3 regions of the Gordonia sp. NB41Y genome follow, and region 1 is predicted to be linked to each of the others. Evidence: predicted binding sites of a transcription regulator. Region 1 holds the regulator's gene; each other region holds the start of a gene.
What was found. Region 1 encodes LexA, which represses DNA repair genes until DNA is damaged. Its sites were predicted from a motif close to CGAACANNTGTTCG; they were not measured.
Positions count from the first base shown of each region.

Region 1 (6,002 bases):
GCCGGGTCGAGACCGCATGCCTCGGCGAGCTCGGTCTCGTTGGGCTTGATCAGGTCGACCGGGCCGGCGACGGCCGCCGTCAGCGGCGCCCCGGAGGTGTCGATCGCGACGCGGCACCCCAGTGGCGCAAGGGAATCGGCGAGGGTGCGATACCAGTCGTCGGGGACCCCGGCCGGCAGTGAGCCGCACAGCGCCACCCAGGCGGCGTCGGCGGCACGATCGAGCAGCAGGCCGGTGAGCGCGTCGACGGCGTCGGCGTCCAGCGCGGGCCCGGGCGCGTTGATCTTGGTGGTGGTGCCGTCGGCCTCGGCGATCGTGATGTTGGTACGGACGTCGCCGGAGACCCCGACGGCATCGATCTCGAGTCCGACGCCCTGCAGGGCGGTCAGCAGCGGATCGCCGTCGTGGGCCGGGAGGATGGCCCGGGTCGGCATCTCACTCGCGGCGATCACGCGCGAGACGTTGATGCCCTTGCCGCCGGGTTCGTTGCGGACACCGACGGCGCGCTGCACCTCGCCGCGTGCCAGCGGTGCGGCGAGTTCGAGGGTGCGGTCGAGGCTCGGATGTGCGGTGAGGGTGAGGATCATGCGATCACGACCTCGATGCCGTGGGCGGCCAGCACCGCCGAGAACGCCGCGTCGATCCCGGCGTCGGTGACCAGGACGTCGATCTCGTCGAGGTCGGCGAAGGAGATGAAGTCCTCCCGGCCGATCTTCGAGGAGTCGGCGAGGACCACCACCTGCCGTGCGGCCCGGACCATCGCGGACTTGACCGCGGCCTCCTCCGGATCGGGGGTGGACAGTCCCAGACCTTCGCTGAGGCCGTTGGCGCCGATGAACGCGACCGACGCCCGGATGCGTTCGAGCCGCGACACCGCCTCGGCGCCCACCGCCGCCTGGGTCACGCCGCGGACCCGGCCGCCGATCAGCTGCAGGGTGCAGTCGGGGAGCGCGGTCATCACCGCCGACACCGGGATGCTGTTGGTCACCAGCGTCAGTCGGCGCTGCGGCGGGACGCGTAGCGCCACCTGATAGGTGGTGGTGCCGGCGTCGACGATCACCGAACCGCCGTCGGGCGGCAGGAACCGGACGGCGGCCTGGCCGATCGCGGCCTTCTCCGCCGAGCTGGCGGACGCACGCTCGGCGACGCCCTGTTCGTCGCCGATCTGGGCGAGGTCGGGGCGGACGGCACCGCCGTGCACCCGGGTGAGATGTCCGCCGCGCTCCAGGATCGCCAGATCCCGACGCACGGTCTCGCCGGTGACGTCGAACTGTTCGGCGAGGTCGCTGACCGACGCCCGACCTTGCGTGCTCACCTTTTCGGCGATCGCCCGCTGTCGCTCTTCCGCGTACACGTTGCTCCGATCGAGTGACGCCACTCACCAGCGATGTGGATATAAGTGGCTATCAATGTTGATATATCTGTGTTTACGCCTGAACGTATTGACAAGTCAAGCTTTTCTTGTAACTTCGATCACAAGACAAGTGCAGAGTGAAAGGGCACGGTCGTGAATCAGCTGAAGGACGAGGTGGCGATGGAGTCGCTACAGGGCACCCCGGTGGTCGGCGGTATCGCATACGGGCCGGTGATCCGGGCCGGAGAGCGAATCGGCGCCGCCGGCGATCTCGAGACCCGCACCGAGGTCGACGAGGCAGACCGTGACGCCGAGCAGGCCCGGTTCACCGCCGCCGCGGCGGCGGTCGCCGCCCGCCTGCGCGATCGCGCCTCCCATGCATCGGGCGCAGCCGCCGAGGTCCTGATCGCCACGGCCGGCCTCGCCGAGGATCGCGGCTGGACCGGGGCGGTGGCCAAGCGCATCGCCGACGGCGCGCCCGCGGCACTCGCCGCGACCGGGGCCACCGCCCAGTTCGCGGAGATGTTCACCGCGCTCGGCGGCGTGATGGCCGAGCGTGTCACCGACCTCGAGGACGTTCGTGACCGGGTGATCGCCGAGGTCCTGGGACTCCCGGAACCCGGTGTCCCGGTACCGGAGTCGCCGTCGGTGCTCTTCGCCGACGACCTCGCACCCGCCGACACCGCCGGACTCGACCCGGCGCTGGTGACCGCCTTGGTCACGCGGCTGGGCGGACCCACCAGCCACACCGCGATCATCGCCCGCCAGCTCGGCATCCCCTGTGTGGTCGCGGTGGCCGGACTCGACGCGGTGGCCGCAGGCACCACCGTGCTGGTCGACGGCACCGCCGGCAGCGTGGAGATCGACCCGGAGCCGACGGCTGCCCGGGCGGCGGTGGCCGAGAGCCGCCGGCAGGCCGAGGTCGTCGCCGCGTGGTCGGGACCGGGCCGCACGGCCGACGGTCACGAGGTGGCCGTGCTCGCCAACGTGGCCGACGGCGTCTCCGCGCGCGCCGCGACCGGATACCCGGTCGAGGGCATCGGCCTGTTCCGCACCGAGCTGACCTTCCTCGACCGCGCCGACGAGCCGACGGTCGACGAGCAGGTGGTGCTCTATCGCGAGGTGATCGACGCGTTCCCGGGCGGCAAGGTGGTGATCCGCACGCTCGACGCCGGCTCGGACAAGCCGCTGCGCTTCGTCGACCACGGCGCCGAGGCGAACCCTGCGCTGGGTATCCGCGGAAACCGGCTGACCGCAACCCATCCCGAGATCCGGACGAATCAGCTCGACGCGATCGCCCGGGCCGCCGAGGAGTCCGGTGCCACCGCGCGGGTGATGGCACCGATGATCGCCGGACCGGCCGAGGCCGCAGACTTCGCCGCCGAGGTGCGGTCACGAGGGATGATCGCGGGGGTGATGATCGAGATCCCGTCCGCGGCGATCCTGGCATCGGCGGTGCTCGCCGAGGTGGACTTCGTCTCGATCGGGACCAACGATCTGACCCAGTACACGATGGCCGCCGACCGTATGTCGGCCGAGCTGGCCGAGCTCACCGATCCGTGGCAGCCGGCGGTGTTGCACCTGATCGAGGGTGTGGCCCGGGCCGGTGCCGACGCCGGAAAGCCCGTCGGGGTGTGTGGCGAGGCGGCCGCGGATCCGCTGCTCGCCTGCGTCCTGGTGGGGATGGGGGTGAGCTCGTTGTCGAGTGCCCCCGTCGCGGCGGCGGCCGTCGGCGCACGCCTCGGACAGGTGTCGCTGGCGCAGTGCCGTGATGCGGCCCGGGCGGCCCTGGCGACCTCGGAGGCGGCCGCCGCGCGGGCGGCGGCAGCGGCGGTCCTGGCCGGCTGAGCACGCCCTCGCCCGGCACCGTACCGGCGAGAACCGCTGTGTGAGAACGACTTCAGAAGAACTGTCCTCAGGGATGCGATTCCTGAGGGCAGTTCTCGTCGAGGTGGGTTCGCCGGGTGTCAGACCCGACGCATCACGGTGACGACCTTGCCGAGGATGACGGCGGTGTTGCCCGGGATCGGGTCGAAGAGCTCGTTGTGCGGCATCAGCCACACCTGGCCGTTGCCGCGCTTGAAGGTCTTGACGGTGGCCTCGCCGTCGATCATCGCGGCGACGATGTCGCCGTTGTCGGCCACGTTCTGCTGACGGACCACCACCCAGTCGCCGTCGCAGATCGCGGCGTCGATCATGGACTCGCCGACCACCTTGAGCATGAACAGCGATCCGTCGCCGACCAGCTCGCGCGGCAGCGGGAAGACATCCTCCACGGCCTGCTCGGCGAGGATCGGTCCGCCGGCGGCGATCCGGCCGAGCACCGGCACGAATGCCGGGGTCGGCAGACCGGCTGCGGCCGGGTCGTCGGAGGGATTCGGGTCGATCTGGTTGTCCTGCACGTTGACCGCACGCGGGCGATTGGCGTCGCGCTTGAGCAGTCCCTTGCGTTCGAGGGTGCGCAACTGGTGGGCCACCGACGAGGTCGAGTTGAGACCCACCGCATCACCGATCTCGCGGATGCTCGGCGGATAGCCGCGCTCGCGGACCGATCGGCGGATCACCTCGAGCACCTCGCGCTGACGCTGGGTCAGCGTGGCCTCGATGACCACCGGGTCGATCGCATCCGGGTTCGCCGCTGCTCGCGACGATCCCGCCCTCGACGACCCGGCCTTCGACTTCGCGCCCGACGACCCGGCCGCGCGCCGCGTCTTGTCACTCATCGCGTACGTGTCCTTTCCGTGCCGCCCCGCGTCGGCATCTTCTGTGATCGAGGTTATCCCACGTTCCCGACAACCTCAAACACCTGTTCGACGTGTTTCCACGACATTTGTCGGAGCCCCGTGATAGAACTTCGAACAACAGTTCATCGAACGCGTGATCGAGAAACGGGAGGCTCTCTCTCATGCACACAACCCTGATATCGGACCGTCCGGCGGCGGCAGCGGCCCCGTCGGCCACCCGTCCGTCCGGCACCCCCACGCCCCGACCTGCGGCGGGAGCCCGCGGCGCCGATCGGCACCCGGGGGGCCGGCGCCCCGGCGGTCGCGGTGCGGGCCGGCATCCGGCCGAGGCCGATGCCATGCGCGTCGGGCTCGAACACCGCGGTCTCGCCGAACACCGCGGTCGGATCGAACACCGCGGTCTCGCCGAACACCGCGGTCGGATCGAGCACCCGGGCGTCGAGCGGCGCGTCACGACCGCGGCCCGCAGCCGCGGTCGGGTGGTGGCGGGGCGCGGGAGTACCGAACGTGTGGGCGGCGGACGTGTGGGTGCCGGACGTGGCGGTGCCGGTCGTGTGGGCCCTGGCCGGGTGGCCTGTGCCGATGCGGTGGTGGTCCCGGTGCGCGGGACCGCGGTGTCGTCGGTCCATCGTCGGCGTCGCACCACCGCGGTCGCGGTCATGACCGGTGTCGCACTGGCGATGCTGGTGTGGATCGTCGCGATCGTCGGCTCGGACTATCAGCGCGCCACCGTCCCGTCCCCGGTCTCCACCCAGGTGGTGCACGTGCGGGCGGGGGAGTCGCTCGGGTCGATCGCCGCCCGGGTGGCCCCGGACATGCCGAGCCGGGTGGTGATCGACGAGATCGTCGAGCTCAACGACATGGCGGGCAGCGGCCTGCAGGTCGGGCAAGCACTGCTGACGCCGCGCTACCGCTGACCGGTGGGACGGTATTGTCTTTGTATGCGCTGCCCGTTCTGCAGAAACGAAGACACCAAGGTCATCGACTCGCGTGTCGCCGACGAGGGGCAGGCGATCCGTAGACGGAGGTCGTGCAGTTCCTGTGGTCGCCGCTTCTCCACCGTGGAGACCGCCGTGCTCGCCGTGGTGAAACGCAATGGCGTCACCGAACCGTTCAGCCGGGAGAAGGTCATGCGCGGTGTGCGCCGGGCCTGCCAGGGACGCCACGTCGACGAGGACGATCTCGCCCAGCTCGCCCAGCAGGTCGAGGAGGCGGTCCGCGCCTCCGGTGCCGCCGAGATCCCCAGCAACGAGGTCGGTCTGGCCATCCTCAAACCCCTGCGCGACCTCGACGAGGTCGCCTACCTGCGCTTCGCGTCGGTCTACCGGTCGTTCGACTCGCTGGAGGACTTCCAGCGCGAGATCGACGACCTGCGCGACGAGCACTCCCGGCACGGGGAGGCCGTCGGCGTCAACGGGGCCGTCTCAGCCGAGACGGTCAAGGGTTCGTAGCGCGCGCTTCTCCGACACCGGATATCGCGTGCCCAGCCGCTGGGCGAACAACCCCACCCGTAGTTCCTCGACCATCCAGTGGGCCTGTTCGTTGACCCGGTCGCGGCGGGGTGCGGGGACCTGGTCGAGGCGCTGATTCCATCGTGCGATCACCCGGTCGACGCTGGCCATCGCGTCGTGATCGCGCGTCGCGGATCCGGGCAACTGCTCCAGTCGCGACCGTGCCGCGGCCAGATATCGGGGCAGATCCTCGAGATGGGTGCGCGGCGTGGCCAGCACGAATCCGTCGAAGATCAGGTTCTCCAGCTGTTCGGCGACATCGTCGGCCGGGACCTGCCCGGAGTGGGTGTCCATCTCGCGACGCAGTGGCGCCACCTCCCGAAGCGCATCGACGGCCAGCCGCAGATAGTCCGGGGCGGCCGCGATCACCTGCGACCGCAAGCCCGACACGAG
Region 1 covers NZ_CP132196.1:504,451-510,452, reverse strand. The annotation lists gene Q9K23_RS02120 (hexose kinase) at 1-587, opposite strand, end outside; gene Q9K23_RS02115 (DeoR/GlpR family DNA-binding transcription regulator) at 584-1,354, opposite strand; gene ptsP (phosphoenolpyruvate--protein phosphotransferase) at 1,535-3,202, shown strand; gene lexA (transcriptional repressor LexA) at 3,322-3,975, opposite strand; gene Q9K23_RS02100 (LysM peptidoglycan-binding domain-containing protein) at 4,260-5,015, shown strand; gene nrdR (transcriptional regulator NrdR) at 5,040-5,549, shown strand; gene hrpA (ATP-dependent RNA helicase HrpA) at 5,523-6,002, opposite strand, start outside.

Region 2 (6,002 bases), 1.2 Mb from region 1:
CACTCGCCGAGCGCCAGGTACGCGTCGTGCAGCGACGCCGGCCGCCACCCCTCGGTGTGGCCGATGCCGTGACAGATCATCCGCAGCCGGCGCCGCGCGGTGATCTGAGGGTTCTTCTGGCGCAACGAGCCGGCCGCGGAGTTACGCGGATTGGCGAACGGCGTCTTGCCGTCCTCCACGAGTGAGGCGTTGAGCGCCTCGAAGTCCTCGACCCGGAAGAACACCTCGCCGCGCACCTCGAGGATGTGCGGGATGGGGTAGGCATCGGTGCCGCTCAGCCGGGCGGGGACGTCTTCGATGGTGCGGGCGTTGAGGGTCACGTCCTCACCGGTGCGGCCGTCGCCGCGGGTGGTGGCGTGGTCGAGGACGCCGTCGATGTAGACCAGTGCGAGGGCGACACCGTCGATCTTGAGTTCACACAGATACTCGACGCTGCCGATCTCGTCCTCCACCCGCGACACCCAGCCGCGCATCTCGTCGGCGTCGAAGACGTTGTCCAGCGAGAGCATTCGTTCGAGATGATCCACCGGGGTGAAGGCCGTCGAGAACCCTCCGCCGACCAGTTTGGTCGGCGAGTCCGGTGTCGCCAGCCCGGGATGGGCATCCTCGAGTTCCTGGAGTTCACGCAGCAGAAGATCGAACTCGCCGTCGGAGACGGTGGGTGCGTCCTTGACGTAGTAGCGGAACTGGTGTTCGCGGATCTCGGTGGCCAGCTCGGTCCACCGCTCACGGATCGGTGCGGGGACCTCCGCGGCCTCGTCGGGGGTGCCGCTCACGGCCGGATCGCTGTCTTCTGCCACGCCCCTCAGGTTATCGAAGGGCCACGACAGTTCCCCGGCCGGTGAGCCGACCCGTCAGGTGAATGCGGGGATGACCTTCTCGGCGAAGAGGGTGGCACCGGTCTCGTCGTAGGCGAGATCGACGAAGTTCGTGATCGCATAGGCGAGTCCGAGGTCGGCGACCTGCGTCAGCCGTTCGGTGATCTGCTCGACGGTGCCGACCAGCCATCCGCCCCGAAGTGTCTCGGAGAACCGCTGTGCGGCTTCGGCCGGGACCAGCCGCCGGTAGTGCGCGTCGATCCAGTCGAGTTTGTCGGCGACGTCCTGCTCGGTCTCGCCGATCACCACGTTGTAGTTCGACGATCGGGTGATCTCGCCGAAGTCGCGTCCGAGGTCCTTGGCATGCTCGGCGAGAATCGCCGACTTGTGGGCGAATCCCTCGGGGGTGCCGTCGAAATTGGTGTACTGGGCGTACTTTGCGGCGATCCGCAGGGTCTTGCGTTCGCCGCCACCGGCGATCCACAGCGGGATTCCGTTCTCCTGCAACGGCAGCGGCTGTACGATCGCGCCGTCGACCTGATAGATGTCGCCGTCGAGGGTTGCCGTACCGTCCCGCCATGCCTGGCGGAAGATCTGCACACCCTCGTCGAGAGCCTTCAACCGCTCCCCCGCCGAGGGGAAGCCGTATCCGTAGGCCCGCCACTCGTGCTCGTACCAGCCTGCGCCGATCCCCATCTCGACACGGCCACCGGAGACGTGGTCGACCGTCGCGGCCACCTTCGCCAGGTAGGCGGGGTTGCGGTAGGCGATGCAGGTGCACATCTGGCCGAGCCGGATGCGATCGGTCGTCGCCGCGAACGCCGACATCAGCGTCCACGCCTCGTGGGTGGCCTCGGTGGTGGGTGCGGGAACGGTGTGGAAGTGGTCGTACACCCACAGCGATGTCCACGGTCCGGCATCGGCGGCCTGCGCCAGTCGTCTCATCAGCGGCCACTGCTTCGCCGCATCCACGCCGACGAGGTCGAGTCGCCAGCCCTGCGGTATGAAGATCCCGAATTCCATTCGATCCACGTTATCGGCAACCGGGTCTGCGCACAGCGCATCAGAATCATCGGGAGTCGAACTACTCTCGGACACATGCCGCATCCGATCATGTTCGACGACGCCGACCCGTTCCTGGTCCGGGTGCGTGAGATCGCCCTGGCCCTGCCCGACACCACCGAGGTGGTCGCTCACGGCCGGCCCACCTTCCGCTGCGGCAAGATGTTCGGCAACTACGGCGGCGGCGAGAAGGGCGGCGAGCGGCACGACCAGTCGTTGCTGTTCATCCCCGACACCGCCGAGCGCGAGGCCCTGATCGCCGATCCCCGGTTCTTCCTGCCCGCCTACCTCGGCCCGTACGGCTGGCTGGGCATCCTGCTCGACGACGGCACCGACTGGGTCGAGGTGTCCGAGCTGCTGGACGCCAGCTACCGGCACGTCGCCCCGAAGCGCTCGATCGCCAAGTTGGACACCCCCTGACGCATCGACTCGAAGCAGAGTGATGTCGCAATCACCCATCCACTGGCACAAGATGATCGAGCCGCACACGATGATTGAGCCGACGCGGAGCGCAGCAACAAGTCGAGTTTCGAAATCTCCGCCACCCGACCTCGCAAACCGGCGGAGATCAACCACCGTGGCTGAACCGGCCACCGGCATACGATGATTGAGCCGACGTGGAGCGTAGCGACAAGTCGTGTCGAAATCTCCGCCAGCCGACCTCACCACGCAACCACCCACACCCCCAGTCACACAACAATTTCTGTCACACCCCCCGACTACACTGGAACACAAGATCGAACACCACCCGGGGGGCGACCACATGACCACCAACACAGACACCGACACCAATGTTGAAGTCATGTCGGTGTTCACCCTCACCGACCCGATCACCGATTACACACGCATCCAACACCTTTCCTCCACCCACGTCGACACCATCGCCGAAAACCTACAACGCGACGAATACCGACTGATGGCCCGCAAAGTCCTCACCGCCCACCAGATCGCCCGACACACCATCGACCACATGCTCGTCACCACCACCTCCACCACCGCGCGTATCGCCCGCACCGCAGACAAAGCCGCCACCTCCCAAGTCGCCATCGCACTACGCACCTCACCCGCGATCGCCGCCGACTGTATCTGGATCGCCGGACTCCTCACCGGATGGGACCGCCTACGCCAAGCGTTCCTCGACGGCCACTGGAGCTTCACCCGCACCCGCTACCTACTCACCGAACTCGCCCACCTCACCGACCCCGACGTCCGCACCTACGCCGAAACCTGTGCCCTCGCCCTCGCCGACCGGCCCACCGCCGACCGCACCCTGCGCAACCAGATCGCCGAAATGGTCATCGCATTGGACCCCGACGCCGCCGCCGACCGCCGCGAAGAATTCGCCGACACCGAACAAAACGTCACCATCACCGACGACACCCACGGCCACATGCGTCTACACGCCACCATGCCCGCCGACGTCGGAGTGTTCCTGGCCACCAGCATCCGCAACCTCATCAACGAACGGATCTGCCCCCGCGACCCCCGCCCCACAGGCCGGCTACGCGTCGAAGCACTCAAAGAACTCCACCACATGCCCGACGCCGTACTCGCCTGCACCTGCGACGACGAACACTGCACCCGCGCCATCCCACTACCCCCGACACCAGCCCCCGACCCCGAACTCGACCTCGACTACACCCCACCACCCACACCCACACCGGCCGCACCGGCACGGGTCGTCGACGACGTGGAGATCGAGGCAGAAACCGACGAGGGTGCCGGGCCACGACCTCCGATCGCGTTGATACCCGCACAATCTTCGTTGACCGTGATCACCGACCCCACCGGTGTGGCCGCACCCCGCCTGGTCGGTTACGGGGCGATCGACCCCCAGCACTGGCACGACATCGCCGACGGACACCTCGTCACCCGTATGGACCTACCCGAACTCGAGCTACCCGAACTCGATGATCCCGGAATCGACCTCGCCGCGATCGGCCGCAACCTCGCCGCCTGGCAAACCGTCACCACCATCACCGAACGCGGCCTGGCCCCACCGGTCGACCCCACCGGACACGGCGGATATGTGAACCCACCCCGCTGGGCATTGTGGTACAAACCCCGAGACTGGCTACGGCAGAAGATCATCTGCTGGGACAAGACCTGCCGGTACCCCGGGTGCGGGCGTGATGCCGCCGACTGCGAACTCGACCACCTCGTCAAATTCAACCGAGCCGACCCCCGAGCCGGTGGATGGACCGTCGAATACAACCTCATCCCGTTGTGTCGCGCCGACCATCAGCGCAAACACCTCGGATTGTGGATCCCGACCATGCTCGCCGACCGTGCCGTCACCTGGCGCAACCCGGTATCCGGGAAGACCGTCACCACGTTCCCCGGATAGCGGTGGTGTGTCCGGATCTGGTTACGGACACACTCGTCTCACCGGGTTTCGACACGGGTCCTCGCCTCGCGACTCGGTCCCGGCTCAACCATCCAAATACGCTGTTGCCATGGGTGGTTGAGAGAATCAAAGTAGCGCTCTCATCCAAACAAGGTGTTCCCGTTGATGGTTGAGCCGACGAGGAGCGTAGCGACGAGCCGTGTCGAAACCTCCGCCGGCCGACGTCCGATGGCGACCACCCCGAAGACCGGTTGCGGACATCATCGTCTCACCAGGTTTCGACACGGGTCCTCGCCTCGCGGCTCGGTCCCGGCTCAACCATCCAAATACGCTGTTGCCATGGGTGGTTGAGAGAATCAAAGCAGCGCTTTCATCCAAACAAGGTGTTCCCGTTGATGGTTGAGCCGACGAGGAGCGTAGCGACGAGCCGTGTCGAAACCTCCGCCGGCCGACGTCCGATGGCAACCACCCCGAAGACCGGTTGCGGACATCATCGTCTCACCAGGTTTCGACACGGGTCCTCGCCTCGCGGCTCGGTCCCGGCTCAACCATCCAAATACGCTGTTGCCATGGGTGGTTGAGAGAATCAAAGCAGCGCTTTCATCCAAACAAGGTGTTCCCGTTGATGGTTGAGCCGACGAGGAGCGTAGCGACGAGCCGTGTCGAAACCTCCGCCGGCCGACGTCCGATGGCAACCACCCCGAAGACCGGTTGCGGACATCATCGTCTCACCAGGTTTCGACTCGGGTCCTCGCCTCGCGGCTCGGTCCCGGCTCTACCATCGAAATCGCCACTGCCCGAGGTAGTTACGGACATGCTCATCTCACCCGGTTTCGACACGGGTCCTCGCCTCGCGGCTCGGCACCGGCTAAACCATCGAAATCTCCACTGCCCGAAGTGGTTGCGGACATGCTCGCCTCACCCGGTTTCGACACGGGTCCTCGCCTGGCGGCTCGGTCCCGGCTCTACCATCGAAATATGTACTGTCCGTGGTGGTTGCGGACATGCTCATCTCACCGGGTTTCGGCTCGGCCGACGACGGCTACAGCGCTTCCGGATCCGTGGCGAGCAGCTCGCCTGCCTTCGCACAGATCTCGAGCGCGCGGCGGGCCCACTCGGGGGTGGCACCGGCCAGACCACATGTCGGGGTGATGATCACATTGCCGGCCAGTACCTTCCGGTTCAGGCCGATACGATCGGTCAACTCGGCCAGGCCGACGGCGACGGTGTCGGCGGATGCGGTGCGCACCGCACGATCCCCCGGCAACACACCGGCGACCAGGACATCACCGCGATCGATGAGTTCACCGATACCGTCGAGGGTCTCGGCCGACAGCGACGTGCCCTTGGTGACGTCCACGCCGTGCGCGACGCCCCACATCCGACGGATCAGGTCCCAGCGCGGTGCACCGCAGTTGTGCAGGATCGCCGGTCGCCCGACGCGTTCGATGACCGAACCCAGTGTGTCGGCGACCTCCGCGACGGGGACTGCGGGGATGACGTCGAGGCGGGTCAGCGGTTTGAGTGCACCGTCGATGACCGCACCGATCATCGGTTCGTCGAACTGCACGATCACATCGGCACCGAGCCTGCGGTGGACCTCGGCGACGTGGGCGGCAAGTCCTTCCGCACCGGAATCGGCCAGGTCACGGACCGCACCACGATCACGGATCGCCTTGTGTCCGTTGGCCAGCTCGATGGACGCGGCGAGCGTGTACGGGCCGGTCACCTGCACCTTGACGGCACGGCCGGTACCGATGAATCCGGCGGTGTCC
Region 2 covers NZ_CP132196.1:5,002,631-5,008,632, reverse strand. The annotation lists gene ligA (NAD-dependent DNA ligase LigA) at 1-776, opposite strand, end outside; gene Q9K23_RS21725 (LLM class F420-dependent oxidoreductase) at 855-1,841, opposite strand; gene Q9K23_RS21720 (MmcQ/YjbR family DNA-binding protein) at 1,917-2,300, shown strand; gene Q9K23_RS21715 (HNH endonuclease signature motif containing protein) at 2,644-4,227, shown strand; gene Q9K23_RS21710 (cobalamin-independent synthase, Catalytic domain protein) at 5,270-6,002, opposite strand, start outside.
Region 2: a site for LexA is predicted at 2,607-2,620, ahead of Q9K23_RS21715 (HNH endonuclease signature motif containing protein). Genes of this name have one in related genera too.

Region 3 (6,002 bases), 2.0 Mb from region 1:
CTGCGGAGATTTCGACTCGGGTCCTCGCGGTGCTCGGTCCCGGCTCAATCAGCAATGGTGCCCGGCTCAATCGACAGCAACAGCGCTCCTACTCAATCACCCACGCCCAGTTGATGGTTGAGCCGACGAGGAGCGCAGCGACGAGGAGAGTCGAAACCTCGGACGGCCGAACTCGGAACCTAGCCACAGCGAACGCAAGATCTGAATCAGCAAGCAGCGGTTGGTGGTTGAGCCGATGAGGAGCGTAGCGACGAGACGTGTCGAAACCTCAGACAGCCGAAGTCGCCAACGCGACCACCTCGGAGGTGGTCACCTCCCAGCGCATGCTGCGGAGATTTCGACTCGGGTCCTCGCGGTGCTCGGTCCCGGCTCAATCAGCAATGGTGCCCGGCTCAATCGACAGCAACAGCGCTCCTACTCAATCACCCACGCCCAGTTGATGGTTGAGCCGACGAGGAGCGCAGCGACGAGACGTGTCGAAACCTCAGACGGCCGAACTCGCCAACGCGACCACCACAAACCCAGACAGCGCTCCGACAGCTCAGAGCCCCATCCCTTCCAGGATCTCGACAAGGCGGGTCTCGATCGGCCCGACGGGGGTGATGACTTCCCGGATGGGGAGTCTCAGCCCAGTGTCTGTCGGGTCGGGATTCGGGGTGATGTCGATGGGCGGTTCGATGTGGATGGGTGGGTCGAACACCTTGATCACCAGGGCATCAGCATCGATCATGACGAACCCGTCGTCGGTGGTGCTGTCGAGGGTCACCGTGGCGGGCTGACCGGCCTCAGTGCTGCTGGTGTTGGTGTCGGTGCCGTGGATTTCGGCACGCACTTGTGCCAGGTGTTCCACATACTGTTGTCCGACATCCGGGAGCCGGTTGACTTGTTTCTCGTTCTGGGGTTGGCCGGGTTTGGCGTTGCGTTGCCACCAGGTGCGGCCCTCATCCGGGCCCGACCTGATCTTCCCGGTGGTGTACTGGCCGGGTTGGTCACCGACCATCCGGTGGTGGGTGGGACACGCCGGTGCCAACTCGATGATGTCGGTGCGGCCGCCGTCGGCGAAGTCGTTGACCGCGTGATGGATTTCGACGTGTGCTGCTACCCGGTCGCATCCGGGTGCCGAACAGTGATGGCCGTCGGGGGCGGAGAACAACATCAATCGTTGATGTTTGGTGGCTATCCGTTTGGCTTGCCCGAAGTACAGGGGGATCGCGGTGTGGTCTTTGAACACCGACAGATACATTTGGGCATCGGCGGCGAGGTCGACCAGGTCCGACATGGGGATGAGGGTTCCGGTCGCGGTGATGGCGTACCCGGCTTCGCGGATCAGGTCGTTGACATCGGTTTTGACGATCAGTTGGATCGGGACACCCATGTTGGTTTTCCCGAGCATCCCGTCGGCGAGCACGGCGGTCAGCAGGGCGTTGACCGCATCGTGGTTGCGTTGGGGTTGGGTACGCATGTCTTTGACCGCCGCCGCGTCCAAACCGTCGGGGTCGACGACCTCGGCGGTGCGGCTGTCCCCGTTCAGGCCGTGTGGTGTGTCGGGGTTGTTGACGCCGTGTTTGCCCCAGGCGGCGAAGAGTGTTTCGAGTCGGGCGCGCAGGATGGGGTCGACGTAGCCGGTCAGTTTGGACATGCCGTCGGCGCCTTGTTTGCCGAGGGTGATTCCGCGTCGACGGTCCCGGTCTTTTTTCTCGATGAGTTCGCCGTCGGGGTCGATGTGGGCGATGATGCGGGAGCCGCAGGTGCCGAGTGCGGATGCCCCGAATTCGGTGGCGTGTCGGGCGAGGGTGCGTTCGGCGGCGATCTTTTCGTCAAACCCGGCGGCGAGGGGGATTTTCTTCAACCAGGACAGGGCGATGTCGATGTGGGTGGTGCCGGCATCGCCGGAGGCGAAGACTTTCGCGAGTTCGGGGTATTCGGCCTGGGTGGGTTCGCCGGTCAACGATCGTTCGGGTTGGACGCGGTCCATCCGTTCGAGTCGGGCTTTGCAGTTGGAGGCGTGGAGTTCGGTGTCCATGAATGCGAAGATGGTGCGGTAGCCGCGGTCGCGGTGGATGTCTCGGTGGTTGATTTCGGTGATCACTCGGTCGCTTTGGAAGGTCAACCGGTTCAACGATTTTTCGGTGGTTTTCGCGATGGTGATCAGGGTGTCGGCATCGCTGGTGGTGAGGTCGGCGGTAGCGAGTAGGTCCAACCCTTGCGTGATCAGGGCGACTGCTTGTGACACGCGGGATTGGGGATCGGTTGTGCCGGTGTCGTTGGTCATCGACGCTCACCCCCCTGTCGCGTGAAGATCCTTTTATGATACAGGTGTTCGATGGTGTGTGCAATCGGTTTGGGGTGGTTGGTTTTCGGCTCTAGTGCTACTCAATCGCGAACGGCCAGTGGGTGGTTGAGCCGGTGAGGAGCGTAGCGACGAGGCGTGTCGAAACCTCAGACGGCCGACGTCGTCGACGTGACCACCTCGGCAGTGGTCACCACCCAGCGTGCGCTGCGGAGATTTCGACTCGGGTCCTCGCGATGCTCGGTACCGGCTCAATCACCAACGGGCAGTGTCTGGTTGAGCCGACGAGGAGCGAAGCGACGAGGCGTGTCGAAACCTCAGACGGACGGGCTCGGGGACGTGACCACCTCGGGGGTGGTTGCTACCCAGCGTTTGCTGCGGAGATTTCGACACGGGTCCTCGCTACGCTCGGTCCCGGCTCAATCAACAAACGGGGTCCCGGCTCAAGCAGCAATGGTGGTCCTGGCTCAATCATCAAGTGTGTTCGAGATCAATCAACATGTGGTGGTTGTGTCGTCTGACCGAGGTAGGTCGATTCGAGGACCGTATCGGGAATGAGCTTCTGATATTCGGCGTGTGATCTGTGCGTGCGGGTTAGCCAGTCGCGACCCTCGTGTTGCTGCATGAAGTTCCGGTACTCCGGTGCGCCCGGGTAGCCGACGTTGTCGGCGACGACCACGGATCCGGGATGCAGCCAACGATGCTGGAGGATTCGGTGGAGGTCGGGAAGATACTCGCTCTTCTCATGATCGAGAAAGAGAAAGTCGAGGCAACCGGGGGAGAACCGGTGTTCCTCACGCAGGGCTTTGATGGTCTTGTCATCGTCGCCGAGTGTGCCGACGACCACGACGATTCGCTCACCGACGCCCGCGTGGTCCCAGATGCGGTGCGCAATATGCGCATTCGCGGCATTGAACTCGATCGAATACAGCCGGGCATCGGCAGGCATCGCCCGGGCGATGCGGAGTGCGCTGTAGCCACAGTAGGTGCCGACCTCCAGGAGACGTTGTGGCCGTGCGGCGGCCACGGCGTCGTCGAGGAGCTGTCCCTTCTCGTCGCCGATGTTGATCAAGTACTTCTTGTGGTAGCAGAAGTCATCGATCACCCGGATGGCGTCGTCGACGTCGCCTGGGCGCGCGTGCGCGCAGACGTAGTCGGCGAGTGCTTTCTCGCGGCCGTCGCCGACCTGCCAAGTGGCCCCCATGTGGTTCAGTGCGAACACGAAGCGAAGGAACGACCATCGAAGGAATACCACTGGCTTGCCGGCACATTCGTTGGCGCCGACGGCGAGGGCGAGAAGCGCGACGACGCCGAGCACCATCCTTGCCGCGCGGGACCGGAGCCAACGAGGCCACCCTGGCAGAGTGCGCCGCACCACCATCAGCAGCGCCGCCGAGGCGCCCGCCACCGTGAACGCCGCGGCAGTGCTGGGGGACACCACCCCCAGCCGCCCGGAGGGTGATCCGACGGGCCCCGCCGCGTTCGACATCAGTGCCGCCTCCGCAATTCCCCATCGAGGATCGGGCCGATGACCGCGAGGGCTTCGGGATTGGTCATCTGGGCATGACTCACGTCGACGTCGTGCTCGATGATGTGGCCGGAGAAGTGCGGTTGCCACATCTCGCCGGTGAGGCCGGCGGTGATACCGCGCCGTGCGGAGAAGTAGAGAAGATCGGCGTCGACGGGTGAGGGCCGGTAGGACGCCGACATCATCACGCACGCGACGTACGCTCGGTGCAGCCGTTCGAGTTGTGTCCTGGTCAGTCCCCGCCCGGGCCCACTGCTCTGTGCCAGCGTCGCCACGGCGCCGTCGACGGTGAGAGGTCGCGTGTCCGGGGTCTCCGACTCGTTGCCCTCCAGATGTGTCACCAGATCACGCATCGTCGGGGGCTCGGGCGGCGGCGAAACACCCTCGGCGAAGGCAACACTGTCGAGCATCACGACCAGATCCACCGGGTGGCCGTCGGCGCGGAGTCCTTCTGCGAGAGCATGGGCGAGTTGCCCGCCGAGAGACCAACCCAGCAGATGGACGGGTCCCCGCGGCAGCACACGGGTCAGTTCACGCCGATACATCTCGACCAACTCGTCCACGGTATGACCGAACTCCGATCCGGTTGCGATCGCCGGTGTCTGCACTCCATAGATCGGCCGGTTCCCGATGTACGGCAACAACCCGGTGTAGCACCACGCCAGGGGAACAGCGGAGTGAAGGCAGACGAGGGGCGTCCCGACGCCGGTCGCGCGCAGCGGCAGAATAGTCGCCAGGGCCAGATCGACCTCGCTCCCATGGTCGTCGGTGGCCCCTGCACCGTGGGACCCTGCGCCGAGATCCCCTGCGCCGAGATCCCCTGCGCCCCGGGTGTCTGCGGCGCGGCTCGCTGCAGTCGCGCGGTCGATGGCGGTCGACATGGTCTGCACCGTCGGGGTGAACAGCATGGACATCGTGACGTCCGCACCGGTCTCCTCCGACAACCGCCGGCACAGGTCGACGGCCAGAAGTGAGTTGCCGCCCAGTTCGAAGAAGTTGTCGTCCAACCCGACGTCGGACTGCCCGGTCACCTCGGAGATCGCCAGTGCCACACTGTGTTCGACGGTCGTTCGTGGTTCGCGGAACTCCGGGCGCGCCACCGTCCGCGGATCCGGCAGTTTCGACCGGTCGGTCTTACCGCTGCTGGGGTTGATCGGTATCTCGGGAACGATCATCAACGCGTCCGGAATCATGGCCGCCGGCAGCACTTTCCGCAGTCTCGTGACCACGGCGCTCCGGTCGGTGGCGGTGTCGGCGGCGACGATGTAGCCGATCAGCCGGTCGCCGAGTGTCTCGGAGCTCCAGATACGCACGGCGGCTTGGACAACGGCGTCATCGTCGGCCAGTGCGCGCTCGACCTCGGCGGGTTCGATGCGCTGCCCGCGAAGCGAGATCTGGTTGTCACTGCGCCCGAGGTACTGGAGGGTGCCGTCGGGTCGCTCGCGCACCACGTCGCCGGTCCGATACATCCGGGTGCCCTCCGGGCCGTGAGGATTGGCGACAAATGACTGTGCGGTCACCGCGGGCTGTCGGAGATAGGCGCGCGCAGTGGCGTCGCCGGCAAGGTAGAGCTCCCCGCGTGCTCCGCGCGGCACCGGCCGTAGGCGGGTGTCCAGGACGCAGAGCTGCACGCCCGGCAGCGGCCGCCCGATGCTGACCGCCGACCCCGGCACCATCCGATCGGTCTGCGTCACCACGACGGTGGCCTCGGTGGGGCCGTAGGAATTGAACATGGCCACCCGGGCGGCCCAATGGTCGGCGAGCGCCGGTGGGCAGGCATCCCCGCCGACCGCCACGGTCTGCAGCGAGGTCAGCCGATCCCGGTCGAGCGTTGCCAGGATGGCCGGGGTGAGCATCAGATGGGTGATCGCATGGTCGGTGATCACCCGCGCGAGGCGCTCGCCTGCCACGACCTCGGGCTCGGGTATCACCAGCGTCCCCCCGGAGGCGAATGCGGACAGGTACTCCAGCATCGATGCGTCGCAGTAGGGGGAATGGGTCTGCGGGACCACCGACGTCGGATCGATGCGGTACCGGGCGATCAGGTCGTCGCCGAGCGCCGCCAGGCCCTCATGGGTGGTCAGCACGCCCTTGGGTTGCCCGGTGGAACCCGAGGTGTAGATCAGGTAGGCCGGATGAGCGGCCCGCAGCGGCCGTATCCGGTCCGCGTCGGTCACCGTGGTC
Region 3 covers NZ_CP132196.1:2,467,117-2,473,118, reverse strand. The annotation lists gene Q9K23_RS10695 (HNH endonuclease signature motif containing protein) at 542-2,272, opposite strand; gene Q9K23_RS10690 (O-methyltransferase) at 2,781-3,779, opposite strand; gene Q9K23_RS10685 (non-ribosomal peptide synthetase) at 3,779-6,002, opposite strand, start outside.
Region 3: a site for LexA is predicted at 2,310-2,323, ahead of Q9K23_RS10695 (HNH endonuclease signature motif containing protein). Genes of this name have one in related genera too.